2 regions of the Curtobacterium sp. NPDC090223 genome follow, and region 2 is predicted to be linked to the other one. Evidence: predicted binding sites of a transcription regulator. Region 2 holds the regulator's gene; the other holds the start of a gene.
The links. The regulator HrcA, encoded in region 2, represses chaperone genes, less so after heat shock. The targets are predictions, from matches to a motif close to TTNGCACTCGNNNNNNNCGAGTGCNAA.
Positions count from the first base shown of each region.

Region 1: groL (chaperonin GroEL) is a predicted target of HrcA. The motif match lies at 1,785-1,811, and genes of this name have one in related genera.

Region 1 is NZ_JBIVCN010000007.1:97,582-105,842, forward strand. Features, by position in the region: gene groL (chaperonin GroEL) at 98-1,720, opposite strand; gene ACIPJY_RS16985 (cold-shock protein) at 1,944-2,147, opposite strand; gene ACIPJY_RS16990 (LytR C-terminal domain-containing protein) at 2,419-3,003, opposite strand; gene ACIPJY_RS16995 (DUF3263 domain-containing protein) at 3,000-3,296, opposite strand; gene ACIPJY_RS17000 (DUF2332 family protein) at 3,402-4,391, opposite strand; gene ACIPJY_RS17005 (GNAT family N-acetyltransferase) at 4,388-4,870, opposite strand; gene msrB (peptide-methionine (R)-S-oxide reductase MsrB) at 4,926-5,330, shown strand; tRNA gene ACIPJY_RS17015 (tRNA-Thr) at 5,367-5,442, shown strand; gene ACIPJY_RS17020 (ArnT family glycosyltransferase) at 5,476-6,990, shown strand; gene ACIPJY_RS17025 (aldo/keto reductase) at 7,268-8,261, opposite strand, start outside.
Region 2 is NZ_JBIVCN010000001.1:198,070-206,330, forward strand. Features, by position in the region: gene lepA (translation elongation factor 4) at 1-1,371, shown strand, start outside; gene ACIPJY_RS00870 (hypothetical protein) at 1,379-1,816, opposite strand; gene ACIPJY_RS00875 (DUF1990 family protein) at 1,939-2,586, shown strand; gene ACIPJY_RS00880 (HAD family hydrolase) at 2,594-3,295, opposite strand; gene hemW (radical SAM family heme chaperone HemW) at 3,324-4,547, shown strand; gene ACIPJY_RS00890 (DUF4870 domain-containing protein) at 4,544-4,951, opposite strand; gene hrcA (heat-inducible transcriptional repressor HrcA) at 5,059-6,081, shown strand; gene dnaJ (molecular chaperone DnaJ) at 6,180-7,295, shown strand; gene ACIPJY_RS00905 (RsmE family RNA methyltransferase) at 7,295-8,113, shown strand; gene ACIPJY_RS00910 (histidine triad nucleotide-binding protein) at 8,223-8,261, shown strand, end outside.

The DNA of each region.
Region 1 (8,261 bases), on a different contig from region 2:
GACACGAAGTGCGATCTCACCGCCACGCACGCCCGCACCGGGCACGCGGAAGGGCCCCCGCACGCGCAGCGTGCGAGGGCCCTTGCGGAAGGACTGCTTAGAAGTCCATGCCACCCGTCGGGTCGCCGGCCGGAGCGGCCGCGGCGCGCTCGGGCTTGTCGGCGACGACGGCCTCGGTCGTGAGGAACAGACCGGCGATCGACGCAGCGTTCTGCAGCGCCGAACGCGTGACCTTGGCGGGGTCGATGATGCCGGCAGCGATCAGGTCGACGTACTCACCGGTCGCGGCGTTGAGGCCCCATCCGGCTTCGAGCTCGCGGACCTTGGCGGCCACGACACCCGGCTCGAGACCGGCGTTGAGCGCGATCTGCTTGAGCGGGGCGTCGATCGCGACGCGGACGATGTTCGCGCCGGTTGCCTCGTCACCCTCGAGCGTGAGGGAGTCGAGCGCGACCTTGCCGGCCTGGATCAGGGCGACGCCACCGCCGGCGACGATGCCCTCTTCCACAGCGGCCTTGGCGTTGCGGACGGCGTCCTCGATGCGGTGCTTGCGCTCCTTGAGCTCGACCTCGGTCGCGGCACCCGCCTTGATGACGGCCACGCCACCGGCGAGCTTCGCGAGGCGCTCCTGGAGCTTCTCGCGGTCGTAGTCGGAGTCGGTCGCCTCGATCTCGGAGCGGATCTGACGGACGCGGCCCGCGATCTGCTCGGTGTCGCCGGCACCCTCGACGATGGTGGTCTCGTCCTTGGTGATGACGACCTTGCGCGCCTTGCCGAGCAGGTCGAGCGTGGCGTTCTCGAGCTTGAGGCCGACCTCTTCGGAGATGACCTGGCCGCCGGTCAGGATCGCGATGTCCTGCAGCATGGCCTTGCGACGGTCACCGAAGCCCGGGGCCTTGACGGCGACGGACTTGAAGATGCCGCGGATCTTGTTCACGACGAGCGTGGCCAGGGCCTCGCCGTCGACGTCCTCGGCGATGATCAGGAGCTGCTTGCCGGCCTGGATCACCTTGTCGACCACCGGCAGGAGGTCCTTGATGTTCGAGATCTTCGAGTTGACGATCAGGATGTAGGCGTCCTCGAAGACGGCTTCCTGGCGCTCGGGGTCGGTCACGAAGTACTGCGAGAGGTAGCCCTTGTCGAAGCGCATGCCCTCGGTGAGCTCGAGCTCGGTGCCGAAGGTGTTCGACTCCTCGACGGTGACGACGCCTTCCTTGCCGACCTTGTCGATGGCCTCGGCGATGAGCGCGCCGATGGTCGGGTCCGCGGCCGAGATCGACGCGGTGGCGGCGATCTGGTCCTTGGTCTCGATCTCCTTGGCGTTCGCGAGCAGCTGGTCGGAGACGGCCGCGACGGCCTTCTCGATGCCGCGCTTCAGCGAGACGGGGTCGGCACCGGCGGCCACGTTGCGCAGGCCTTCGCGGACGAGGGCCTGGGCGAGCACGGTCGCGGTGGTCGTACCGTCACCGGCGACGTCGTCGGTCTTCTTGGCGACCTCCTTGACGAGCTCGGCACCGATCTTCTCGTACGGGTCGTCGAGCTCGATCTCCTTGGCGATGGAGACACCGTCGTTCGTGATCGTGGGGGCGCCCCACTTCTTCTCGAGGACGACGTTGCGGCCGCGCGGGCCGAGCGTCACCTTCACGGCGTCGGCCAGCTGGTTCAGGCCGCGCTCGAGGCCACGGCGGGCCTCCTCGTCGAAAGCAATGATCTTAGCCATGTGAGTTTCTCGTCCCTCCCGGACGTCGTGGGGGTCTTCTGGCACACAGCGTGAGCCGGTGCGCTTGGCACTCAGTACGACCGAGTGCCAAGCCCGATTCTGGCACTCGACCCCTGAGAGTGCAACACACCGACACTCTGGATCGACGCACGCGAGCGCACCGCCCGGACACGACGAACGCGCCGCCCCCGGAGGGGACGGCGCGTCCTGAGTGGTTCGGCGACTAGGCCGGACGCACCGACTCGGCCTGCGGGCCCTTCGACCCCGTGCCGACGTCGAACGTCACTGCCTGGCCCTCCTCGAGGACCTTGTAGCCGTTCATGTCGATGGCCGAGTAGTGAACGAACACGTCCTGGCCCCCTCCATCGACGGTGATGAAGCCGAAACCCTTCTCGGCGTTGAACCACTTCACGGTTCCGTTGGCCATGATCTGTTGCTCCCTGCGGTACTGCTGTTGCGAACGACGGGGCCGTCGGGTGACGCCGTCGGGTCCGAGCCCGGGTGTTCCGCATCGCGCACCGAGGTCCGACGACATTCTGATCACTCCGGTGACCACTTGTGACTCTAATCAGGAACGACGATCCGGCAAGGGGTGTGACGGACATTTCACGCTGATTCCGCCGGAACTCAACGTGCCGGAAACACAGCCGTTACAAAGCGGTGCGCGAAATGCACACGAAGCGCCGGGAAGCGCCCGATCACCCCGTGTAGTCGGCCCCGAGCACGACGCTCACGTCGGCGTTCGGGAACGCCGCGGACTGCTGCACCGCCGTCACTCCGAGCGCTGCGGCGACACCGCGGGCGACGGCCGCCTGCGACTCCTGCTGGTAGTACACGATCGTCGACGTGGTCCCGGTGGTGCCGGCGTTGCCGCTCGACGTCACCGTCCACCCGGCCGTGGTGAGCGCCGACGTGCCCTTCGCGGCGAGCCCCGCCGTCGAGGTCCCGTTCAGGACGACGAGCGTGGTGCTCCCCTGCTCCGAGGGCTGCGCGGCGGTGGCGGCGGACGACGCGGACGAGGACGGCGTCGACGACGGCGAGGCCGACGAGGACGCGGACGACGTTGCCGAAGCAGAAGCCGAGGCGTCGTCGGACCCGGAGAACGAGTAGCTGCCGTTCAGCAGCGCCAGGACGAGCACACCGATCCCCACGAGCACCCCGGTGGCGAGCGCGGCCCACGCGAACGCGATCCAGCCGCGGCCACGACGGTGCATGCCGCGGTGCGCTCCGACACGCGGCCCGTCGGTCACGTCGTCGAAACGGTCATGGGGGAATCGCGTCATCGTTCCTCTTCGGTTCCGGTGGCGGGAGCGGGGGCGACGAAGCTGCGCGCGGCACGAGCGCTCGTCCGCGAGTGCCGCAGACGCTGCAGCCGACCCACGAGCTGCGGGTCGTACGCGAGCGCCGCGGGCGAGTCGATCACGCGGTTCAGCACCTGGTAGTACCGCGCCGGCGACATGTCGAACTCGACGCGGATCTCCGCCTCTTTCGTGCGGTCGTGCCGTGCCCGCTCGTGCTCGAAGGCGAGCACGTGCTTGGCGAGCTCACTGAGCTCGTCCGCGGGGATGGTGGTCACGACGGTTCCGATCACATTCGGGTAACGGGTCTCGCACATCGTAGGGGTGCGGTCGATGCCGACCCTGGCATGGCGCTGGACTGTCGCGGATTCGACCACGAGCCGTCACAGGTCGCGGAACCAGCGGACCACGGTCCCGAACGCGTCGCACACCGCCACGGCCACCCCGTCGAACGAGACGGTCGCGAACGAGGCCGGGTCGGCAGCGTCCACGTCCGCCGGCAGCGTGGCCGCCACCCCGCTCAGGATCCCGGTGCGCTCGAGCGCGATCCAGTGCACGCCGCGCTCGGCGATCCGGTCCACGAACCGCTGCCGCTCCGCGCCCGGCACGTAGACGAGCGTCCCGGCCGTCAGGACGACGGGCTCCAGGCCCTCCGGCAGGGCGTCGATCGCGCGGTCCAGGTCGTCCGGCACGCGGCCGGGGATGCTGACGGGAGGCTCGGCGAGCGTCGCGCGCGCGGCCGCCCGCATCAGGGCGGTCCGGTCCAGGGCCTCGGGCGGCACCGCCTCCACGAGGCGGTCGAACCCGTGGGGCGCTGTCAGGTCGACGGGGTTCGGGTCGAGGGCGACGCGCGCGCCGATCCGGATCGGCGCCGTGGCCGGCGCCGGGACCGTCCCCGTGGCCGCCGCGACCAGCCGGATCGACGGCTCCGTGGGGGCGGTGTGCATCCGGACGGTGCCGTCGGGCGTCCGGTAGTCGAGCGTCACCCGGTCCGGGATCGAGCACAGCCCGGCCGCGGCCCCGACGTCGACGAGGCCGATCGGCCGCGGGGCGGACGCGGCGAGCGCCGCGAACAACGGGACGAGCGGGCCGAGCCGGCGCGGGTCGTTGGCCTGCACCGTGGCGGCCGCGAGGGCCGACACCAGGGTGGGCCCGGCCTCCCGTCCGAGTGCGCGGAGCGCGGCCGGGTCGGACGGGTCCGCACCCAACCGGCGCGCAACCGCGAAGAGCAGTTCCGGCTGCCGCTTCGACTCCGGGACCTCGTCGAGCAGCGCGACCAGGTCGTCGTCGAGCGAGCGGGCCCACGCGGCGTAGGACGGGGAGACCGGTTCGATCCGGTCCGCGTAGGCGAGGTACCGCGCCCGGGTGGTCACGCCCGGTGCATCCCGACGTGGGTGATGCCGGCCTCGACGTAGGGCGTGCCGAACCGGGCGAAGCCGTGGCGCTCGTACAGCGCGGCGACGTACTCCTGGGCGTGCAGGACGATCGGTTCGTGCCCGTGGGTCTCGAGGACGGCGCCCACCAGACGGCTCGCGATCCCCCGCCCGCGGTGGTCCGGGTGGGTGGCGACGCGGCCGATCACCCAGGAGGGCGGAGCGGTGCCGTCGGGGTGCACCTCTGCCGCAGCGGGACGGATGAGCCGGAGGTACCCGACCACGTCCGGCCCGTCGGAGCCGGCGTCGGTTCCGAACCACCAGTGCTCGGTGTCCGGCTCGCGGTCCCGGCCGTCGAAGTCCTCGTCCGAGACGTGTTGTTCGAGTGCGAAGACCCGGTTGCGCAGTCGGACGATGCCGTACAGTTCGTCCGTCGTCAGACGGTCCCATCGAGTGCGGTGCACGGAATGCTCGGACATCCGGGCGAGTTTACTGAAGTGGTCGATGAACCCCGACCGGAAGCAGGAGGAACCAATGGCATACAACGTCGAGAAGAGTGACGCCGAGTGGCGCGAGGAACTCTCCCCGGAGCAGTACGCCGTCCTCCGGCAGGCGGGTACCGAGCGCCCCTGGACCGGTGAGCTGCTGGACGAGGAGCGCGCCGGCATCTACACGTGTGCGGCGTGCGGCGCGGAGCTGTTCAAGAGCGGCACGAAGTTCGACTCCGGCTGCGGCTGGCCGTCGTTCTACGAGTCGGTGAACCCGGACGCGGTGAAGCTGATCGAGGACAACTCGCTCGGCATGGCCCGCACCGAGGTCCGTTGCGCGAACTGCGGTTCGCACCTCGGTCACGTGTTCCCGGACGGCTTCGGCACCCCCACCGGAGACCGCTACTGCATGAACTCGCTGTCGCTGAACTTCTCCGAGAAGAGCGAGTGAGACCCCGGCCCGCTCATCGGTAGGATGAGCGGGTCAGCCAGCATGGCGCAATTGGTAGCGCACCGTACTTGTAATACGGGGGTTGCGGGTTCAAGTCCCGCTGCTGGCCCCAGTTCCGCCCCGGACCCGCAATAGGGTTGTCGGGATGTCCACGCAGACCGCGCCCGCACCCACCCGTCAGCGTGGGCGTCGTCGTGATCCGTCCACCGGACGCTGGTTCCCGCTCGCGACCGCACCGTGGACACGGTGGACCGCGTTCGCCGTCGTGGCGCTCTGGGCCGTGTACCAGCAGTTCTGGCGGCTCGGCTCCGGCAACGTCGCCACCGACGAGCCTGCCTACCAGCAGCCCGGCTACGACTACCTGCACGGCGACTTCAGCGACAACCGGCAGCACCCGCCGACCGCCAAGTACCTGATGGGGCTCGCACAGCTCGCGTTCGGCGAGGGCGTCACGTCCGCGCGGATCGCCGTCGCGGTGCTCGGGCTGGTCACCGGCCTCGTGCTGTTCGTCTGGCTGCGCCGCGACGTCGGGTGGTGGACGGGCCTGCTCGCCGCCGGGCTGTGGTGGCTCCCGCCGCACGGCATCCTCGACGACCCGAGCCGGATCGACCGGCTGGCGCTCCTCGACGGTCCGATGGTGGCGTTCGGCGTGATCGCGATGTGGTGCGGGTGGCGGTGGGTCCGTGGCGGGGCGTGGCCGTGGATCCTCGCCGCAGGACTCGCGGCCGGGCTGTCGGTCACCTCGAAGGAGATCGGGGTGCTGGTCGTCCCGGTGTTCCTCGTCCTGCCGCTGCTGTACCGACGCTGGTGGGGCCTGCTGTGGGGCGGACTCGTGTTCGCCGCCGGGTTCGCGGTCGCCGTCGTCGTGCCGTACCTGCCGTTCGGCGTCGTCTCGACGATCTCCGAGATGATCGCGTTCCAGCGCCAGCACGCCGCCGACGGGCACCTGGTCGAGGTCGCCGGGATCATCACGCGGCACTCCCCGTGGTGGTCGGAGCTCTGGTACCAGTGGAAGGGCACCGGCACGCTGGAGTGCGCGGTCCTCGCGATCGGGGTGCTCGCGGCGTTCCTGATCCGGCCGTCGCGGCTGGTGCTCTGGCTCGCCCTCGCGGCCGTGCCGTACTTCGTGTTCTTCCTCGGTGTCAGCGACGTCGCGCTCGGCGAGTACTACATCGCCTGGATGCCGATGCTCGTCGCCCTGGCCGCGATCGGCATCGGGCGGATCGCCACCGTGCGGGGACCTGGCTGGTTCCGCGCCCTCGCGTTCGCGGCGGCCGTGGCGATCGTCGCGGTCGCCGGCTTCTCGAGCGTCCGGCTGTCCGTCGCGACGGCGACGCTGCACCCGACCGGGATCGGCCGACTGCCGGAGGTGCTCGCCGAGACCCACCGCCAGGACGGCTTCGTGCTGGCGCAGCGGCAGTCGCCGTCGTCGGTGGCCGCGTTCGTGTTCGAGCACCAGACGCGCGACCCGAACGCCGGGCCGTTCGACCTGGTGGTGATCGGACAGGACGCCCGCTACCCGTTGGACCCGGCGATCCCGGCGTACGCGGCGGCGCATCCGGACGAGTTCCGGGTGTTCCACCTCGACGACGTCGAGGTGCTGGTGCCGGACGGCCGCTTCGTGAAGACCGCGGCCGGCTGGACCGTCGTCCCGCGCTGAGCGCGGTCGCGGCTGTCGCGGACGCGCGGTCGCGGACGCTCGGTCGTGGACGCGCGGTCGCGGCTGTCGCGGCTGTCGCGGCTGTCGCGGCTGTCGCGGACGAGCGAGAGCCCCGGGCGACGTGGTCGCTCGGGGCTCTCGGCGCAGGTGGAACACGGATCAGGGGGCGTTCCTGGCGCTCGGCGCGGTAACCAGCCGGCCGTACCGGGATGATGACACCTCACCGAGCCGGTCGTCCAGGGGGCTGCGCCGACATCGCGGGAACCCGCAAGGACCCTCAGCGACCGCCGCGGATCTTGCGTTCCCGCTGTGCGACGCCGGCGGTCCCGTACGGGTAGTCGTCGATCCGCGGCGCGCTCGCGTCGGTCAGCGCCTGCAGTTCGGCGTCGTCGAGCACCAGGTCGGCCGCACCGAGGTTGTCCGACAGCTGTTCGACGGTCCGCGCGCCGAGGATCACGCTCGTGACGGCGGGGCGGGCGAGCAGCCACGCCAGCGCGACCTGCGACCGGGACGCGTCGTGCGCCTCGGCGACGCCGGAGAGCACGTCGAGCACCTCCCAGGTGCGCTCGTCGCCGTTCCGGGCCTCCCACGCCTCCATGCCGCGCTGCGGGTTCTCGCCGAGGCGCGTCGAACCGGTGGGGGCCTCGTCGCGCTGGTACTTGCCGGACAGCCAGCCACCGGCGAGCGGGGACCACGGCAGCAGTCCGATGCCGGCGTCCAGGCAGGCCGGCACGATCTCGTGCTCGATGTCCCGGACGAGCAGGTTGTACTGCGGCTGCAGGGTCACGGGCGGGGCGAAGTGGTGCGCCTGGGCCTCGTAGACGGCCTTGGTGATCTGGTACCCGAGGTAGTTCGAGAAGCCGTACGAGCCGATCTTGCCGGCGGAGACGGCGTCGTCGAGGAAGCGGAGGGTCTCCTCGATCGGGGTCAGGGCGTCCCACGCGTGCATCTGGTAGAGGTCGATGTGGTCGACGCCGAGCCGCTCGAGCGACGCGTCGAGCGCCACGCGGAGGTGCCGGCGGGAGAGCCCGAGGTCGTTCGGACCGTCGCCCTGCGGGAAGCGGCCCTTCGTCGCGAGGACGACCTGCTGGGCCTCGGTCGGGTGCGCTGCGAGCCACCGGCCGATGATGCGCTCGGACTCGTTGCCGGAGTACACGTCGGCCGTGTCGACCAGGGTGCCACCGGCTTCGACGAACGTGTCGATGATGGCGTGGGAGGTGGGTTCGTCGGCTTCGCTGCCGAACGTCATGGTGCCGAGGGTCAGGGAGGAC
Region 2 (8,261 bases):
GAGCTCGCGCAGCTCATCGGTGGCAAGCCGGAGGACGTCCTCCGGGTGTCCGGCAAGACCGGCGTGGGCGTGCCCGAGCTGCTGGACCGCGTGGTCCGCACCGTGCCGAACCCCGTCGGTGACGCGGATGCCGCGCCCCGCGCGATGATCTTCGACTCCGTCTACGACAGCTACCGCGGCGTCGTGACGTACGTCCGCATGATCGACGGCTCGATCGCCCCGCGCGAGAAGGTCCAGATGATGTCGACCAAGTCGACGCACGAGATCCTGGAGATCGGGGTGTCGAGCCCCGAGCCGAAGCCCACGAAGGGCCTCTCCGTGGGGGAGGTCGGGTACCTCATCACCGGCGTGAAGGACGTCCGCCAGTCCAAGGTCGGCGACACCGTCACGAGCGCGCAGAAGCCCGCGACCGAGGCGCTGCCCGGCTACACGGACCCGAAGCCCATGGTGTTCTCGGGCCTGTACCCGATCGACGGCTCGGACTACCCGGACCTCCGTGACGCGCTCGACAAGCTCAAGCTCTCCGACGCCGCACTCGTGTACGAGCCGGAGACCTCTGTGGCGCTCGGCTTCGGCTTCCGCTGCGGGTTCCTCGGGCTGCTGCACCTCGAGATCATCACCGAGCGGCTCTCCCGCGAGTTCGGCCTCGACCTCATCACGACCGCCCCGAGCGTCATCTACGAGGTCACGACCGAGGACAACTCGGTCACCGAGGTCACGAACCCGTCCGAGTTCCCGACCGGGCGCATCGTCGAGGTCCGCGAGCCGATGGTCCGCGCCGCGATCCTCGCGCCGAAGGACTACGTCGGCGCGATCATGGAGCTCTGCCAGCAGCGCCGCGGCTCGCTGCTCGGCATGGAGTACCTCGGCGAGGACCGCGTCGAGATCCGCTACCAGATCCCGCTCGGCGAGATCGTGTTCGACTTCTTCGACCAGCTGAAGAGCAAGACGCAGGGCTACGCCAGCCTCGACTACGAGCCCATCGGCGACCAGGCCGCCGACCTCGTCAAGGTCGACATCCTGCTGCAGGGCGACCAGGTCGACGCGTTCAGTGCGATCGTGCACCGCGACAAGGCGTACGCGTACGGCACGCTGATGACCGAGCGCCTGCGCAAGCTCATCCCGCGCCAGCAGTTCGAGGTGCCGATCCAGGCTGCGATCGGGGCCAGGATCATCGCTCGCGAGAGCATCCGCGCGATGCGCAAGGACGTCCTCGCGAAGTGCTACGGCGGTGACATCACCCGCAAGCGCAAGCTCCTCGAGAAGCAGAAGGAGGGCAAGAAGCGCATGAAGACCATCGGCCGGGTCGAGGTCCCGCAGGAGGCCTTCATCGCGGCGCTCTCCGGCGACGTCGAAGAGAAGAAGAAGTAGGAGCGGTTCAGCCCCGCTGGTCGCGGGAACGCAGGGCCGCCAGGCACACGGACGGGAGGCTCGCAGCAGCCAGTCCCGCCAGTGCGGTCCGCACGATGGTCGCGTCGGATGCCGCCGCGACGTCCGCCGCTGTCGTCGCGACGACCGCGGCGGCCACGGCACCGAGCGCCAGGAGCGCCGTCACGCCGCCGATGACGAGCGGCACCCGGCGGTGCTGGTGGCGCTGCACCGCGAGCACGAGCGTCGCGCTGAAGAGCAGCACGCCGAGCCCGGCCGCTGATGCCCCGACGGCGGCGACGAGGTCGAGCGTCTCGACGTCGGCGGCCACCCGGTCGACCGCGATCCGGCTCGCCGCGGCGACCGCGAAACTGCCGAGGGTGAGCACGCCGGCGGCCCGGACCCGCGGGTCGACGGACCGGCGGCGGGCGGGGGCGGACGTGAGCACGCGTCCACGATAGGGGCGGGGCGGAGGGGTGCACGGCCTCCAGTTCGGGGTGCGCGGAAAGCGGACGGCGGGCCGGACCGCGTGGGTTCGACCCGGCCGTGCACCCCCAGTACGATGGCCTGATGAGCAGCCGCGGAGGGTACCTGACCGCCCTGACCTACGGAGCAGTCGGTGCCACACAGGCGCCCGACCTGATGACCTACCCGCCCGAGGGATTCGTCCCGGCGGAGTCGCGCTCGCGCATCGGTCACGGCGACCAGCGCTTCGAGACCGCGGTGACCCAGGCGCTGACGTGGCAGATCCAGGAGCGCAGCGGCATCGCGGTGCGCGTCGACGACGCACCGGACGACGACGAGGTCCGCTACAACCCGGTGACCTTCGACGAGCAGGGCGTGCCGATCGCGCCGGCCTCGATCGGGACCCCGCGGGTGGAGCAGTTCGCGCCGGACGGCACCCCGCTCGTGACGGCGGGGACGAGCGCGGTGCTGACGATGCACGCGTTCGGGCAGACGGTGCAGGCGCCGGTGCGGGTCGTGTCGATCATCGACGAGCCGGACCGCAAGGGCTTCGCCTACGGCACGCTCGAGGGGCACCCGCTCTCGGGCGAGGAGTCCTTCGTCATCGAGCGCACCGCCGACGGCTCGGTGTGGCTGCAGATCCGGCAGTTCTCGCAGCCGGCGAGCGCGAAGTGGCGCTTCGTCGCCCCGCTGCTCCGTCGGCAGCAGCGCGTGATGGCGGAGAAGTACCTCGAGGCGCTGCGCGGCGACTAGTCCGCGCTCAGCCCTCGTGCCGCAGCGGCGGCAGCGCGGCGATCGCGTCCTCGATGAGCGCGGCGTCGGACACGCAGTCGCGGGCGATGGCGACCGCGTTCGTGTGCCGGAGCGCGTCGACGTCGTAGACGCCGGTCGCGACCGCGAGGAACGGGATGCCGACGGCGTCGGCGGCCTCGCCGTCGCGCGGGGTGTCGCCGACGATGACGGCGCGGGTGCCGGCGAGTGCTGCCGCGGCGAGGGCCGTCACGCCGGTGCGCTCGACCTCCTCGTCGCCGAAGTACGAGTGCTCCCAGTCGAAGGCGTCGACGTCGAACCCGGCGCCGGCGAGCTTGACCCGCGCGCGGTAGGCCGAGTTGCCGGTGAGCAGCCCGTTGCGCCAACCGATCTCGGCGAACCGGGCGACGAGCGCCGTGGCCCCGGGAGCCGCGGTGCGGTGCTCGCCCGAGCGGTGCCGTTCCTCGGAGAGGTCGCGGAGGTGCCGGCTGACGGTCGGGATCAGGTCGTCGCCGAGGTCGTGGGCACGGACGTGCTCGGCGATGATGCCGGCGTCGGTCCGGCCGTGCTGGTGCCCGACGAGCAGGGGGAGGTCGCGGCCCGTCGCCCGCTCGAGCGCGAGGTGGTACAGGTTGCCGGGCGAGGTGGCGTTGCGGACGAGGGTGCCGTCGATGTCCCACAGCACCGTGGTCGGGACGGGGTGGTGCTCCATGCCTCCATCATGGCGGACAATGGACTCCATGCCGAGTGCTCTCCCGATCGCCGACCCGGCACCCGCGGACGGACTGATCACCCCCGCTGCCGGATCGGGTGACGTGCCGTTCGGCGTCTACGTGCACGTGCCGTTCTGCCGGGTTCGCTGCGGGTACTGCGACTTCAACACGTACACGGCATCCGAGCTCCGCGGTGTCCGCCGTGACGACTACGCCGGGCACGCCGTCCGCGAGATCGCCTGGGCCGCCTCCGTGCTCGACCGCTCCGGCGTGGCTCGCCGTCCCGTCTCGACCGTCTTCTTCGGTGGCGGCACCCCGACCATGCTCCCCGCGAGCGACCTGGCGATGATCCTGCGGGCGATCGACGACACGTGGGGGATCCTGCCCGGGGCCGAGGTCACGACCGAGGCGAACCCGGACTCCGTCGACGCGGAGTCGATCGCGACCCTGCAGCGGGCGGGTTTCACGCGGATGAGCTACGGCATGCAGTCCGCGGTCCCGCACGTGCTCGCCACGCTCGACCGCACCCACGACCCGCTCCGGGTGCCGGACGTCGTCGACCTCGCGAAGCAGCAGGGGCTCGACGTCTCACTCGACCTGATCTACTCGACGCCGGGGGAGTCCCTGGACGACTGGCGCACCTCGCTCGACGCGGCCATCGCCTGCGAGCCCGACCACGTGTCGGCGTACTCGCTCATCGTCGAGGACGGCACCGCGATGGGCCGTGCCGTCTCCCGCGGGGAGCTGCCGGCACCGGACGACGACCTCGCCGCGGACATGTACGAGCTCGCGGACCAGGTGCTCGGTGACGCCGGGTACGGCTGGTACGAGGTCTCCAACTGGGCGCGCGGCGACGAGCACGTCAGCCGGCACAACCTGTCGTACTGGAAGGGCCACGACTGGTGGGGCGTCGGACCCGGTGCGCACTCCAGCGTCGCCGGCACCCGGTGGTGGAACGTCAAGCACCCGGCCGCGTACGCGAACCGGGTGCTCGCCGACGAGTCCCCGGCCGCCGGACGCGAGACGATCGACGACGAGACCCGGTACGTGGAGCGCCTGCTGCTGGCCGCGCGCGTCCGCGGGGAGCTGCGCACCGAGGAGATCCGACCGGAGGCCCGTGGCCGGGTCGCCGGGCTCATCGCCCGCGGTCTGGTGGACGGTCGCAGCGCGCTGGCCCGGCCGGGGCGCCTGGAACTCACGCTGCCGGGCCGGCTGCTCGCCGACGCCGTGGTGCGGGAACTGCTCGACTAGTCCTTGATGAACTGGAACGTGAGCGGGTACCGGTAGAACCGGCCCTGGTTCGCGGCGACGGCGGCCATGATCGCGAACACGACCACGAGCACCCCGATCACCGGGAGCAGCACGAACCCGATCAGCACGATCGTCAGCAGGCCGGACACGAAGCTCGCGATCGCGACCGTGATGTGGAAGTTCAGCGCCTGCCGGGTGTGCTCGCGGATGAACTGCCCGCGGTCGCGCAGCACGATGTACGCCACGAGCGGCACGATGAAGTTGAAGAAGATCCCACCGATGTGCGTCAGGGTGGCCCAGAGGCGCTGGTCCTCGGGCGTCATCGGCTGGGGCGGCTGGTACTGCGGTCCGCCGGGCTGCTGTCCGTAGCCCTGGGGTCCGTTCGGCGGCTGTCCGTAGCTCATGCGCACGAGCGTATCCACACCGGTGCAGAAGTGTCGGGACGTCGGTGGTCGGGCGTAGGATCAGCACTCGTCACATCCGAGTGCCAGCACGAGCGGAAGGGGTCCCGGTGGTCAGTGAACGGTCCCTCGAGGTCCTCAAGGCGATCGTGCGCGACTACGTCGCCTCACGCGAGCCGGTCGGGTCCAAGTCCATCGTGGAGCGCCACGCGTTCGGCGTCAGCGCCGCCACGATCCGCAACGACATGGCCCTGCTCGAGGACGAGCAGCTCATCATCGCTCCGCACACGTCGTCCGGCCGGGTGCCGACGGACAAGGGCTACCGGCTCTTCGTGGACCACCTCGCTGCCGCCCGCCCGCTGACCAGCGCCCAGCGGCAGGCCATCGAGACGTTCCTCGGCGCCTCGAACGACCTCGACGACGTGCTCAGCCGCACCGTCCGGCTGCTCAGCCAGCTCACGAACCAGGTCGCCCTGGTGCAGTACCCGTCGATGGTGCGCGCCCGGGTGCAGCACGTCGAACTCGTCCGGCTCGGGGACACCCGCCTGATGGTGGTGCTCATCACCGACACCGCCCGGGTCGAGCAGCGGGTGGTCGAGACGGACGTCACCCTCGACGAGTCCGCGCTCGTCGAGCTCCGCGCCGTGGTGAACGGTGCCGCGGTCGGACTCCTGCTGCAGGACGTCCCGACGGCGCTCCGGGCGATCCCGGCGCAGATCCGGCCGGAGTCGCAGACCCTCGCCGGGGTGGTGGTCGCGACCCTCATCGAACAGGTCGCCGCCAACCGGCAGGACCGCCTGCTGATGGCGGGGGCGGCGAACCTCGCGAAGAGCGAACAGGACTTCTCCGGCGGGCTGTTCCCGGTCCTCGAAGCGATCGAGGAACAAGTGACCCTGCTCCGGTTGTTCGGGGAGATGCAGCTCGACGACGTCTCCGTCACCGCACGGATCGGCGTCGAGAACGCGGAGTACGGCCTCGACGCGACCAGCATCGTCGCCGGCGGGTACGTCGCGGCGGGCGGCGAGGTCGCGCGCCTCGGCGTCCTCGGCCCCACCCGGATGGACTACGGCACCAACATGGCCGCGGTCCGCGCGGTCGCGCGGTACCTGTCCAGGCTGCTCGGAGAGAATTGACGACCGACCACCCCGGGGACGCGCGCTGAGCGCGGCAGCCGACCCGGGCCTCCAGACCGATCCACCAGCAAGACCGACGAAACCTACCTGAGGAACACGTGGCAGACCACTACGACGTCCTCGGTGTCCCGCGTGACGCGGCCGACGCCGACATCAAGAAGGCGTACCGCCGCCTCGCCCGCGAACTGCACCCGGACGTGAACCCGAGCCCGGACGCCGCCGAGCGCTTCAAGGACGTGACGCACGCGTACGACGTGCTGAGCGACCCCGAGCAGCGTCGTCGGTACGACGCCGGCCCGCAGGCCGACAACCCGTTCGGCGGCGGCGGCGCGGGCGGCTTCAGCGACATCTTCGACGCCTTCTTCGGCGGCGGAGGCGGTGGGAGCCGTGGCAACGGTCCGCGCAGCCGCGCCGAGCGCGGCCAGGACGCGCTGCTCCGCATCGACGTCGACCTCGACGAGGTCGTCTTCGGAACCCACAAGGACGTCGAGGTGGACACCGCGGTGCTCTGCGAGACGTGCGGTGGTTCCTGCTGCGCGCCGGGCACGAGCCCGCGCACCTGCGACATCTGCGGCGGCACCGGGCACATCCAGCGCCAGGTCCGCTCGCTCCTCGGCAACGTCGTGACGAGCGCGCCGTGCGGCACCTGCCGCGGGCACGGCACCGTCATCCCGAACCCGTGCCCCACCTGCCAGGGGCAGGGCCGCGTCCGCGCGCGCCGGACGATCCCGGTCGACGTGCCCGCCGGCGTCGACTCCGGGCTGCGCCTGCAGATGCCCGGTCAGGGTGAGGTCGGCCCGGCCGGCGGACCCTCCGGCGACCTCTACCTCGAGATCCGCGTGCGCCACCACGACGTCTTCAGCCGCGACGGGGACGACCTCCTCGCCACGCTCGAGGTCGCCATGACCGATGCGGTCCTCGGCACCACGACGACGATCGACGGCCTGGACGGCCCGGTCGAGCTCGAGATCCGTCCGGGTGTGCAGAGCGCCGACGTCCTGGTCCTCAAGGACCGCGGCGTGACGAAGCTGCGCGGGAACGGCCGCGGCGACCTGCGGGTCGGCGTGCAGGTCGTCACCCCGACCAAGCTCTCGCACAAGGAACGCCAGCTCGTCGAGCAGCTCGCGAAGTCGCACAAGGCGTCGCCCCCGCAGCTCGCGAAGTTCCAGCAGGGCATGTTCGGCAAGCTCCGCGACCGCTTCTTCAACTTCTGATGGCGTCGCTCTACCTGGTCGACTCGCTGGACGGCGTGGCCGTCGGCGGGTCCGTGGCGCTCGACGGCACCGAGGGCCGGCACGCCGTGACGGTGTCCCGGGTCCGCGTGGGGGAGACCCTGCGGATCTCGGACGGCCAGGGGACCGTCGCGGTCGGCACGGTGGCCTCGGTCGACCGGGACGCGCTCGTGCTCACCGTCGCGTCGCTGACCACCTCGCCGGTCCCCGTCCCGGCGCTGACGCTCGTGCAGGCGCTCGCGAAGGGCGGCCGGGACGAGATGGCGGTGCAGGCGGCGACCGAGATCGGTGTCGACCACGTCGTGCCGTGGGCGGCGGCGCGGAGCGTCTCCCGGTGGGAGGGCGCGAAGGTCGCGAAGGGCCGGGCCCGGTGGCAGGCGATCGCCCACGAGGCCGCGAAGCAGGCGATCCGGTCGCGGGTGCCGTCCGTCTCGGCGCCGGTGACGACGGCTGCGCTGGCTGCGGGGGTCGGGTCTGGTTCCGGCGGTTCCGGCGGTTCCGGCGGTTCCGGTGGTTCCGGCCGTTCCGGCCGTTCCGGTGGTTCCGGTCTGGAGGCCCGGGTCGCGTTGGTCGTGCTCGATCCGACCGCCACGGTGCGGCTGGCGACCTGGGAACCGCCGTCCGACGCCACCGAGATCGTCCTGGTGGTCGGCCCGGAGGGCGGGATCGACGGCTCCGAGCTGGATCGGCTCACCGCCGCCGGTGCCGTGCGGGTGCGGCTCGGCGACAGCGTGCTCCGGACCTCGACGGCCGGTCCCGCGGCCCTCGCCGTGCTGCAGGCACGGCTGGGTCGGTGGTAGCGGCAGCCCCGTCGATCGCAGACCCGACCTGCATCGCCAGCCGTATGCGCTGCGGGATCGGGATGATCTGGGAAGACTGCGAGTCGGTCACGGGTTCTACGATGGAGCAATGAGCACCAGCACGCCCAGCGTCTTCTCGAAGATCATC